3 regions of the Rhodoferax sp. LB1P47 genome follow, and region 3 is predicted to be linked to each of the others. Evidence: predicted binding sites of a transcription regulator. Region 3 holds the regulator's gene; each other region holds the start of a gene.
What was found. The regulator sigma-54, encoded in region 3, starts transcription at its own class of promoters, with help from an activator protein. The targets are predictions, from matches to a motif close to TGGCANGNAANCTGCTTT.
Positions count from the first base shown of each region.

Region 1: AC0969_RS16200 (circularly permuted type 2 ATP-grasp protein) is a predicted target of sigma-54. The motif match lies at 1,567-1,584, and genes of this name have one in related genera.
Region 2: AC0969_RS13510 (CmpA/NrtA family ABC transporter substrate-binding protein) is a predicted target of sigma-54. The motif match lies at 1,036-1,053, and genes of this name have one in related genera.

Region 1 covers NZ_JBWMAU010000016.1:31,322-34,596, reverse strand. Annotated here, with positions in the region: gene AC0969_RS16205 (alpha-E domain-containing protein) at 1-17, opposite strand, end outside; gene AC0969_RS16200 (circularly permuted type 2 ATP-grasp protein) at 29-1,537, opposite strand; gene AC0969_RS16195 (DNA internalization-related competence protein ComEC/Rec2) at 1,684-3,275, opposite strand, start outside.
Region 2 covers NZ_JBWMAU010000011.1:98,581-101,855, reverse strand. Annotated here, with positions in the region: gene AC0969_RS13515 (putative bifunctional diguanylate cyclase/phosphodiesterase) at 1-914, shown strand, start outside; gene AC0969_RS13510 (CmpA/NrtA family ABC transporter substrate-binding protein) at 1,226-2,470, shown strand; gene ntrB (nitrate ABC transporter permease) at 2,528-3,275, shown strand, end outside.
Region 3 covers NZ_JBWMAU010000006.1:25,339-28,613, forward strand. Annotated here, with positions in the region: gene AC0969_RS09035 (THUMP domain-containing class I SAM-dependent RNA methyltransferase) at 1-327, opposite strand, end outside; gene AC0969_RS09040 (RNA polymerase factor sigma-54) at 442-2,019, opposite strand; gene lptB (LPS export ABC transporter ATP-binding protein) at 2,027-2,791, opposite strand; gene lptA (lipopolysaccharide transport periplasmic protein LptA) at 2,788-3,275, opposite strand, start outside.

The sequences.
Region 1 (3,275 bases), on a different contig from region 3:
GCGGTGCGTGACAGCATGGTGTGGGTCCTTATGCCTGGGTCTGGGTTTGCGTGGCGGTGGGCACACTGGCGGGGACGGCATCGTCCTCCAGAATCCAGGTGTCCTTGGTGCCGCCGCCTTGTGATGAATTCACCACCAGCGAGCCTTCTTTCAGGGCCACGCGGGTCAGGCCGCCGGGCACCATTTGCACGGTTTTTGCCGACAGCACGTAGGGCCGCAGGTCAATGTGGCGCGGCGCAATGCCGCTCTCCACAAACGTCGGGCAGCTCGACAAACTCAGCGTGGGCTGGGCGATGTAGCCGCTGGGGTTGGCCAGCAGCGCCGCGCGGAATTCCTCGATCTCGGCCTTGGTGGAGGCCGGGCCGACCAGCATGCCGTAGCCGCCTGCGCCGTGCACCTCTTTCACTACCAGGTCTTTGAGGTTGGCCAGGGTGTACTTCAGGTCTTCCGGGTTGCGGCACATGAAGGTGGGCACGTTGTTCAGAATCGGTTTTTCGCCCAGGTAGAACTCAATCATCTTGGGCACGTAGGGGTAGATCGACTTGTCGTCGGCCACGCCAGTGCCCACACCGTTGCAGATAGATACGTTGCCTGCGCGGTACGCCGCCATCAGGCCGTCGCAGCCCAGGGTGGAGGTGGGGCGGAAAACCTGCGGGTCGAGGTAGTCGTCGTCCACACGGCGGTAGATCACGTCTACGCGCTTGGGACCGCGTGTGGTACGCATGTAGCAAAACTTGTCTTTGACAAACAGGTCTTGGCCTTCGACCAGTTCGACCCCCATTTGCTGGGCTAAAAACGCGTGCTCGAAGTAGGCGCTGTTGTACATACCGGGGGTCAGCACCACCACCGTGGGGTCGGAGGTGCCGCCGGGGGCGGAGTCGCGCAGGGTTTCCAGCAGCAGGTCGGGGTAGTGCGCCACCGGGGCCACGCGGTGGCGGTTGAACAGGTCGGGGAACAGCCGCATCATCATCTTGCGGTCTTCCAGCATGTAGCTCACGCCGCTGGGCACGCGCAGGTTGTCTTCCAGCACGTAGTACTCGCCCTTGCCCTGGGCATCGGGGGCACGCACGATGTCCACGCCGGAGATGTGCGAGTAAATCTGGTTCGGCAGGTCCACGCCGACCATCTCGGGGCGGAACTGGGCGTTGTGCATGATCTGCTCGCTAGGGATGATGCCCGCCTTCAGAATCTCTTGGTCGTGGTAGACATCGTGCAAAAAGCGGTTCAGGGCGGTGACGCGTTGCACCAGGCCTTTTTCCATGCTGCCCCACTCTTGCGCGGGGATGATGCGGGGGATCAGGTCGAAGGGAATCAGGCGCTCGGTGCCCGAGCCGTCTTCGTCTTTGGCGCCGTACACGGCAAAGGTGATGCCGACGCGGCGGAAGATCATTTCAGCCTCTTCGCGCCGCTTGGCCATCATGTCGCCGGGTTGCTTGGCGAGCCAGGCATCGTAGATTTTGTAATGGTCCCGGATCTGCTTGCCATCTGAGAAAAACTCATACGGCAGCCCTGTGTACATCTCGTCAAATTTTTGCATAGTTGGGTCCATCTCCTGATAACAAAGCAATAGCAAGTAGCGCGCCAGGTTGGTGCAAAAACAAGCGTTCGGTGGAGCGTGCCAGCTATTCAATTGCCACATCTGCATCCCACGGCATCCATCGTAGCCGTGTTTACAGGGCCCTCTCATGGCGGCTGGTGCTGCCAGTAGCGGGGATCGGTCTGGCGGTCGCAGCGTACCTGGGTGGGCCGGTGAGATTGCCAGGTGGCCGCACCGCAATGGCTGCTGTCCACCACCTGGATGCCGCGCGCCTGGTAGCGCGCCAGCACCGGTGGCGCAGGGTGGCCAAAACGGTTGCGGTAGCCCGCCTGGACCAGCGCAAAGCGCGGCTGCACCGCATCGAGAAACGCCGGGCTGCTGGAGGTCTTGCTGCCGTGGTGCGGCACCAGCAACACGTCGGCCCGCAGCGGCACCTGGCGGGCGAGCAGGCGGGCCTCTTGCGGCTGCTCAATATCGGCTACAAGTAACGCCGTGTAAAAGCCGTTAGAGACGCGCAACACACAGCTCAGGGCATTGGGTTTTTGTGGAATATCGTAGTCGGCGGTCTGTGGATGCAGCACCTGGAACTGCACGCCGTCCCAGGTCCAGCTTTGGCCCGCCACACAGCGCTGCACCGGGCGCAGCTGTTGCAGCGGATGCCCGGCTTCCATAGAACTCAGCAGCGTAGCCTGCGGCTGGGTGGCCAGCAGCGCGGCCGCACCGCCGCTATGGTCGCTATCGCGGTGGCTGACCAGCAGGGTATCCAGCGTCTCGCCCATCGCCCGCAGCAGCGGCACCAGCACCCGCTGGCCGGCATCGCTGTCTAGCCCCCAACGCGGGCCGCTGTCGTACAGCAGGGTGTGCCCAGCGGTGCGCACCAGCACGGCGTTGCCCTGGCCGATATCGGCGGCCAGCAGTTCGAAATGCCCGCTAGACGGGCGCGGCGTTTGCCACAGCAGCACCGGCAGCAGCAGCGGCACCCCCATTGCCCGCCAGCCCCAGGGCAGGCGCAGCACCAGCAAACCACCACCCAATATGCCAACCACGCCCATCCAAAGGGCGGGAGCAGCTACAGAAAAAGTAGCAAACGGCCACTGCACCAGCACCTGCAACAGCCCACCCAGTGCGCCAATCGCCAGCGCCGCCGCCGACCACAGCGGCGGCAGCAAGATGCCCAGCATGCACAGCGGTGTCACCACCAGCGTCACCCACGGAATCGCCAGCAGATTGGCCAACAGCCCCACCACCGACACCTGCTGGAACAGCAGCAGCGTCAATGGGGCCAGCGCCAGGGTGATGCTCCATTGCGTACGAAACATAGAGCCAAATCGTGCTCTAGCGCTTATTTTAATTGCGCCAGTAGCTCCTGAATCCATAGCAAACAACACCCCCACCGCCACAAAGCTCAACCAAAACCCCGCCTGCATCAAGGCATACGGGTCCACCACAAGCACCACGGCGCAGGCCAGCAGCCACACCGAAGGCCAGGGCCACTGTCGCCCGCCCACCCGCAGAACGCCCACGGTGGCCAGCATCCAAATGGTCCGCTGTGAGGGCACGCCCCAGCCGCTGAACACCGCATACAGCGTGGCCAGCAGCACGCCGCCCAGCAACGCCACCTGGGGCACCGGCCAAGCCTCGCCCGCACGCCCGCCCAACACATCGCTGCGCCGCCACAACCAGCCCACGGCGGCAGACGCAAGCCAGGCAAACATGGTGACGTGCAGCCCCGAGATAC
Region 2 (3,275 bases), on a different contig from region 3:
ACGCGCAAAGCCTGCTCAAGCACGCCGACGTGGCCATGTACGCCGCCAAGGAGCGGGGCCGCAACAACTTCCAATTCTTCACCCCCGAACTGAACAAGGTGGCCGACGAACGGCTCGACCTGGCCACCGCCATGCGCGTAGGGCTGGAGCAAAACGAATTTACCGTGGCCTACCAGCCCAAGGTGGACCCGCACCGGCGCATCGTCGGCGTAGAGGCCCTGGCCCGCTGGCACAGTGCCAGCATCGGCACGGTGGGGCCCGACCGTTTCATCCCGATCGCCGAAGAAACCGGGCTGATTGGCGAGCTGACCGACGCCATCCTGCGCCAGGCCTTTGCCGCCGCCGCGCTGTGGGAAGGCCCGCAAGGGGCGGGCCTGGTGATTGCCGTCAACCTGTCGGCCAAACTGTTTCTGGCCGACGACCTGGTGCTGCGGGTGGCCGCATTGGTGCGCGCCAGCGGCCTGCCCCCGGAACGGGTGGAGCTGGAGATTACCGAAGGCGTGTTTCTGGACGACAGCACCCGCGCCATCAGCGTGCTCAACGCCTTCAAGGCGCAGGGCTTTCGGGTCGCGATGGACGACTTTGGCACCGGCTACTCCAGCCTGTCGTACCTGCGCCACCTGCCGCTGGACACCGTGAAGATCGACCGCTCCCTGATCACCGACATCGAATTCGACGCCGACGTGGCCATGATCGCCCGCGCGATGGTCGGCCTGTGCCAAAACCTGCGCAAAACCGTGGTTGCCGAAGGCGTCGAAAACCAGGCTCAGTTCGACCTGCTGCGGGGCCAGGGCTGCGACGAATTCCAGGGCTACCTGCTGGCCAAACCGATGGCGAATGCAGACCTGTGCCAACTGTTAGCCCTTGACGGCGGCTTCATCCGCCAAGCACCACTCAACCGCCCCGCCCGCTGAAATGGTGCAGTGCACACAAACAGTGCAAGCCGTCCCAGCTATAAGTAAAAATGACCTCTAGCGCACGCACCACCTGCACAAGTAGCTATTAATTCAGTAGCAAATTACAGCGCAACCAACCTGGCACAGTGCTTGCATAACTAAACCAGGACCACTGATGGTCCCATGGCAGCTAGTACCCAACGGCGGGTGCGAAATGCCACGTATTCGGACAAAGGCGTCCCCACCCGTTAGAGGCTGCATATCGCAGCGCGCTGCGCGGTGAGGACGCCTTTTTTCGTTCTGGAAATCTTAATTTTGGGAGCCTTTTGATGACTAACCTCTTGAAAACCAAACTCAGCCGCCGCTCGGTGCTGCAAACCGCCGCCGTGGGTGCCGTGGGTATCAGCCCCGCCCTGCGCGCCCTGGCCTATGCCCAAGGCTCCGACAAGCCCGAAAAAGAAGAAGTCAAAATTGGCTTCATTCCCCTGACCGACTGCGCCAGCGTGGTGATGGCCTCCGTGCTGGGCTTCGACAAGAAATACGGCGTGAAAATCATCCCCAGCAAGGAAGCCAGCTGGGCCGGTGTGCGCGACAAACTGGTCAACGGCGAGCTGGACTTTGCGCACGCCTTGTACGGCCTGGTCTACGGCGTACATCTGGGCCTGAGCGGCCCCAAAAAAGACATGGCCGTATTGATGACGCTGAACCAGAACGGCCAGGCCATCACCCTGAGCAAAAAGCTGGCCGACAAGGGCGCGGTCGATGGCCCCAGCCTGGCCAAGCTGATGGCCAGCGAGAAGCGCGAATACACCTTTGCCCAGACCTTCCCCACCGGCACCCACGCCATGTGGCTGTACTACTGGATGGCGGCGCACGGTATTGATCCGATCAAGGATGCCAAGGTGATTACCGTGCCGCCACCGCAAATGGTGGCCAATATGCGCGTGGGCAACATGGACGGCTACTGCGTGGGCGAGCCCTGGGGCCACCGCGCCATCATCGACGGCATCGGCATCACCGCCCAGACCACCCAGGACATCTGGAAAGACCATCCCGAAAAAGTGCTGGCCACCACTGGCGACTTTGCCAAAAAGTACCCCAACACGGCCCGTGCCGTGACCGCCGCGATTCTGGAAGCTGGCCGCTGGATTGATGCCAGCCTGACCAACAAGACCAAGATGGCCGAAACCATTGCCGACAAGAGCTATGTGAACACCAGCGTGGACGCCATCAACCAGCGCATTCTGGGCCGCTACCAAAACGGCTTGGGCAAGACCTGGGACGACCCGAACAGCATGAAGTTCTACAACGAAGGCGCGGCCAGCTTCCCGTACCTCAGCGACGGCATGTGGTTCCTGACCCAGCACAAGCGCTGGGGCCTGCTGAAAGACCACCCCGACTACCTCACCGTGGCCAAGCAGATCAACCACATCGACATCTACAAGCAAGCCGCCACCGCCAGCAAAACGCCGGTGCCCAAGAGCGATATGCGCACCAGCAAGCTGATGGACGGTGTGGTCTGGGATGGCAAAGACCCCAAGAAGTACGCCGACAGCTTCAAAGTTCACGCCTAAATGCATCTTCTCCCGCCCACCCGGCGGGAGCCCTTTCCCCCCACGAAGGAGAAAACCATGGTTAGTGCCGTATTCCACTCCCCCCGCGATGCATCGTTGGATGCATCCGCGTCAACGACAGCCCCCCAGAATGCTTCCAAAATGCTAGCTACCACCGCAATTGATACAAGCGCTAGCAGCCCAAAAGACGTAAAAACTGCGGCTCCCAAAATGCCGTACGACTGGCGCGGCTTTTGGCGCCAGGTGCTGCCGCCTATTCTGGGTCTGGGCCTGTTGATCGGCATCTGGGCGATTGTGTCGATCAGCACCAGCAGCAGCATTCCGTCGCCGATCGAGACCTTCCAGCAGGCCGTAGTGCTGTTCAGCGACCCGTTCTACCGCAAGGGCCCGAACGACCAGGGCGTGGGCTGGAACGTGCTGGCCTCGCTGGAGCGTGTGGCCGTGGGCTTTGGGCTGGCGGCGCTGGTGGGCATACCCGCCGGGTTTGTGATTGGCCGGTTTGAGTTCATGGGCCGCATGTTCAACCCGCTGATCAGCCTGCTGCGCCCGGTGTCGCCGCTGGCCTGGTTGCCGATTGGCCTGATGGTGTTCAAGGGGGCCAACCCGGCGGCTATCTGGACCATCTTTATCTGCTCGATCTGGCCGATGGTCATCAACACCGCCGTAGGCGTGCAGCGCGTGCCGCAGGACTACATGAACGTGGCCCGGGTGCTGAACCTGTCTGAGTGGAAGATCGTCACCAAAATTTTGTTCCCCGCCGTACTGCCCTACATGCTGACCGGCGTGCGCCTGGCCGTGGGCACCG
Region 3 (3,275 bases):
CGAGGTCAGCGGGCTGTGCTGCGCAGTGACTTCCACCTTGAAGCTCTGGCTGGGCGTGAACCAAATCTCCCAGGCCACGTTGCTCGCCGCCTCGTACAGGTCTTGCTCCGTGCGGTAGGGCGTGCTGGACAGTTCGATCAGCACCCGCTGCGCCAGGCGGCTGTGCAAATTGAGCCGCATCGCGTCGCGCCACGACGAGCGCACCAGCACGCCACCCCGGTGCGAGCGCAAATCCTCGCCCTGCAAGCCCGTAATTGCGTGTACCTCTTCGGCCAGCAGCTCTTCCACGCCAGCGGCGCAGGGTAAAAATAATTGGAGTTGGTTCATGGGATCGGTGCCAAAGTGGGACGCGGAGCGGGTCCGCTGGGAGGCGTGGAGTATCCCATAGGGGGCGCCAGGAGCGCTTTGGCGCTGGCACAGCACACGCCGATCGGATGCCCGTTACAGCGCCTTGCGCAAATTCGTCGGCGCAATCCGCAGGGCTTCGCGGTATTTGGCGACCGTGCGGCGGGCGCATTCAATGCCTTGCTCTTTCAGCATGTCCGACAACTGGCTGTCGCTCAACGGTTTTTTCAGATCTTCGGAGGCGACGAACTGCTTGATCAGAGCGCGCACCGCCGTACTGGAGGCGTTGCCGCCGGTCTCGGTGCCGAGCGACGAGCCGAAGAAGTATTTCAGCTCAAACGTGCCGTACGGCGTGGCCATGTACTTGGCGGTGGTGACGCGGCTGATGGTGGATTCGTGCAGGCCCAGCTCGTCGGCAATCTCGCGCAGCACCAGCGGGCGCATGGCCAGCGCACCGTGGCTGAAGAAGTTCTTTTGCCGCTCCACGATGGCGTTGCTGACCCGCAGGATGGTGTCGAAGCGCTGCTGGATGTTCTTGATGAACCAGCGGGCTTCTTGCAGGCGCTGCTGGAGTGCGGCGTTGTTCGAGGAGTCCTTACCACCGCCCTTGTGCAGGCGCAGCGCGTTGGCATAGATGTCGTGCACCCGCAAGCGCGGCATCACCTCGGGGTTCAGCGCCACCCGAAACTTGGTATTGGCGCCACGCCCCACTTTGGCAACAATCACGTCGGGCACCACGATGTTGCGCTCCACGTCCACAAAGCGGCGGCCGGGCTTGGGCTCCAGCCGGGCAATCATGGCAATCGCGGCTTTGATGTCGGCATCACTGGCGTGGCACAGCTGGCACAGGCGCTTCACATCGCGCCGGGCCAGCAGGTCCATCGGCTGGCGGCAGATGCGCAGCGCGGTTTTGCGCACCGGGTCGTCGCCCAGGGTGGCCTTCAAAGCCTTGAGTTGCAGCAGCAGGCATTCGCCCAGATGGGTTGCCCCCACCCCCGGCGGTTCCAGGCTTTGCAACAGGCCCAGAGCGACGGTGAAGCGGTGTACCAGTTCCTCCTGCGCTTCCGAGTCGCCACCCGACAGGCCTTGGGCCAGGGTGGCCAGGTCGTCTTCCAGGTAGCCGTCGTCGTTCAGCGATTCGATCAAAAAGCGCAGCGCCGCCTGGTCCACCTCGCCCAGGCGCAACGCCAAGGCCTGGCGGTGCAGAAAGCTGGTCAGCGACTCCTGGTTGCGGGCCAGCTCGGTGGCATCGGCCTCGCCTTCTTCGCCCAGGTTGTTGTGGCGGGCGGGTGCGTCGCCGCCCCACTCGCTGTCGTCGGGCCTGATCTCAGAGCTGCCGTCGCCGTCCCAGCTGGTGTCGTCGCCACCGGTGAGTGGGGTTTCAGAGTCATTTGAGGCTTCAGCGCTGGATTCACCTGCGTATTCAGCTACAGAAGTAGGAGCAGACTCGGTTTCGCGGTCACCCGCGCTGACGGGGGTGTCGGACTGGGCCAAACCAAACTCTTCGCGCGGCGCGTCGTCCAGGTTGCGCTCCAGAAACGGGTTATCGTCCAGCATCTGGTCCACTTCCTGGCTGAGTTCCAGGGTGGACAGCTGCAAAAGACGGATGGACTGTTGTAACTGGGGCGTGAGCGCCAGGTGCTGGGAAACGCGTAGGGAGAGGCCTTGCTTCATCGTGCGATCACATACGGAAGTGCTCGCCGAGGTAGACGCGCCGCACATCGGCGTTGTCGACGATCTCGGACGGCGTACCTTCGGCCAGCACGTTGCCGTCGCTGATGATGTAGGCGTGGTCGCAAATACCCAGGGTTTCGCGCACGTTGTGGTCGGTGATCAACACACCAATGCCGCGCGACTTCAGGAAGCCGATGATGCGCTGGATCTCGATCACCGCAATCGGGTCGATACCGGCAAACGGTTCGTCCAGCAGGATGAAGCGCGGCTGGGTGGCCAGGGCGCGGGCAATCTCGACCCGGCGGCGCTCGCCCCCGGACAGGGCCATCGCCGAGGAGTCGCGCAGGTGTTCGACCCGCAGGTCTTCCAGCAAGGCGGTGAGGCGGGCTTCGATCACCGGTTTGGTCAGCGACTTGCCCTGCTCGTCGTGTTGCAGCTCCAGCACGGCGCGCACGTTTTCTTCCACCGTGAGCTTGCGGAAAATCGAGGCCTCTTGCGGCAAATAGCTCAGGCCCAGGCGCGAACGGCGGTGGATCGGCATGTGCTCAACCGGCTGGCCGTCGATGGAAATGCTGCCGCCATCGGCCCGCACCAGGCCCACAATCATGTAGAACGAGGTGGTTTTACCTGCGCCGTTGGGGCCCAGCAGCCCGACCACTTCGCCTTTTTTGACCGCCAGGGTCACGTCTTTGACGACTTTACGGCTGCCGTAGGCTTTTTGCAGATGGCGGGCTTCCAGGCGGCTTTCTGCCACGGCAACCGGGCCGCTCACTTCTGCGCGCCCTCTAGCGTGGTACTGGAGCGCAGCGCGGGGCTGGTGGCGCTGGCAGCAGCGGCTGGGGCCGTCACCTTGGGGGTCAACATGGCACGAACCCGGCCGTTCTGGCCGCCAGGGTCGTTGGCGGAGTTGCCGTTGTCTACGGTAAATACGTCGGTGGTGTTGTCATACACGATGACCCCGCCGGTGACTTCGTCGTTGACCTTGCTACCCAGCAAGCGGCGCATCACGGCACGCTTGATGAAACGCACGTTGTCCAGCTTGCTGTTGTAGAGGATGGTTTCGCCCTCGCCTTCGATGTATTCATCCACACCGTCGCGCTTTTGCTTGAAGTAGGCCAGCTTGCCGGGCTCGGCGGTCACGATGCCGGTCTGGTTGCCCTCGGCATCCTGGCGCACATCCACCCGCCCGCCCCGGATGACGATACTGCCCTTGCTCATCACCACGCGGCCGGTGAACACATTGGTTTGCTTCAGAT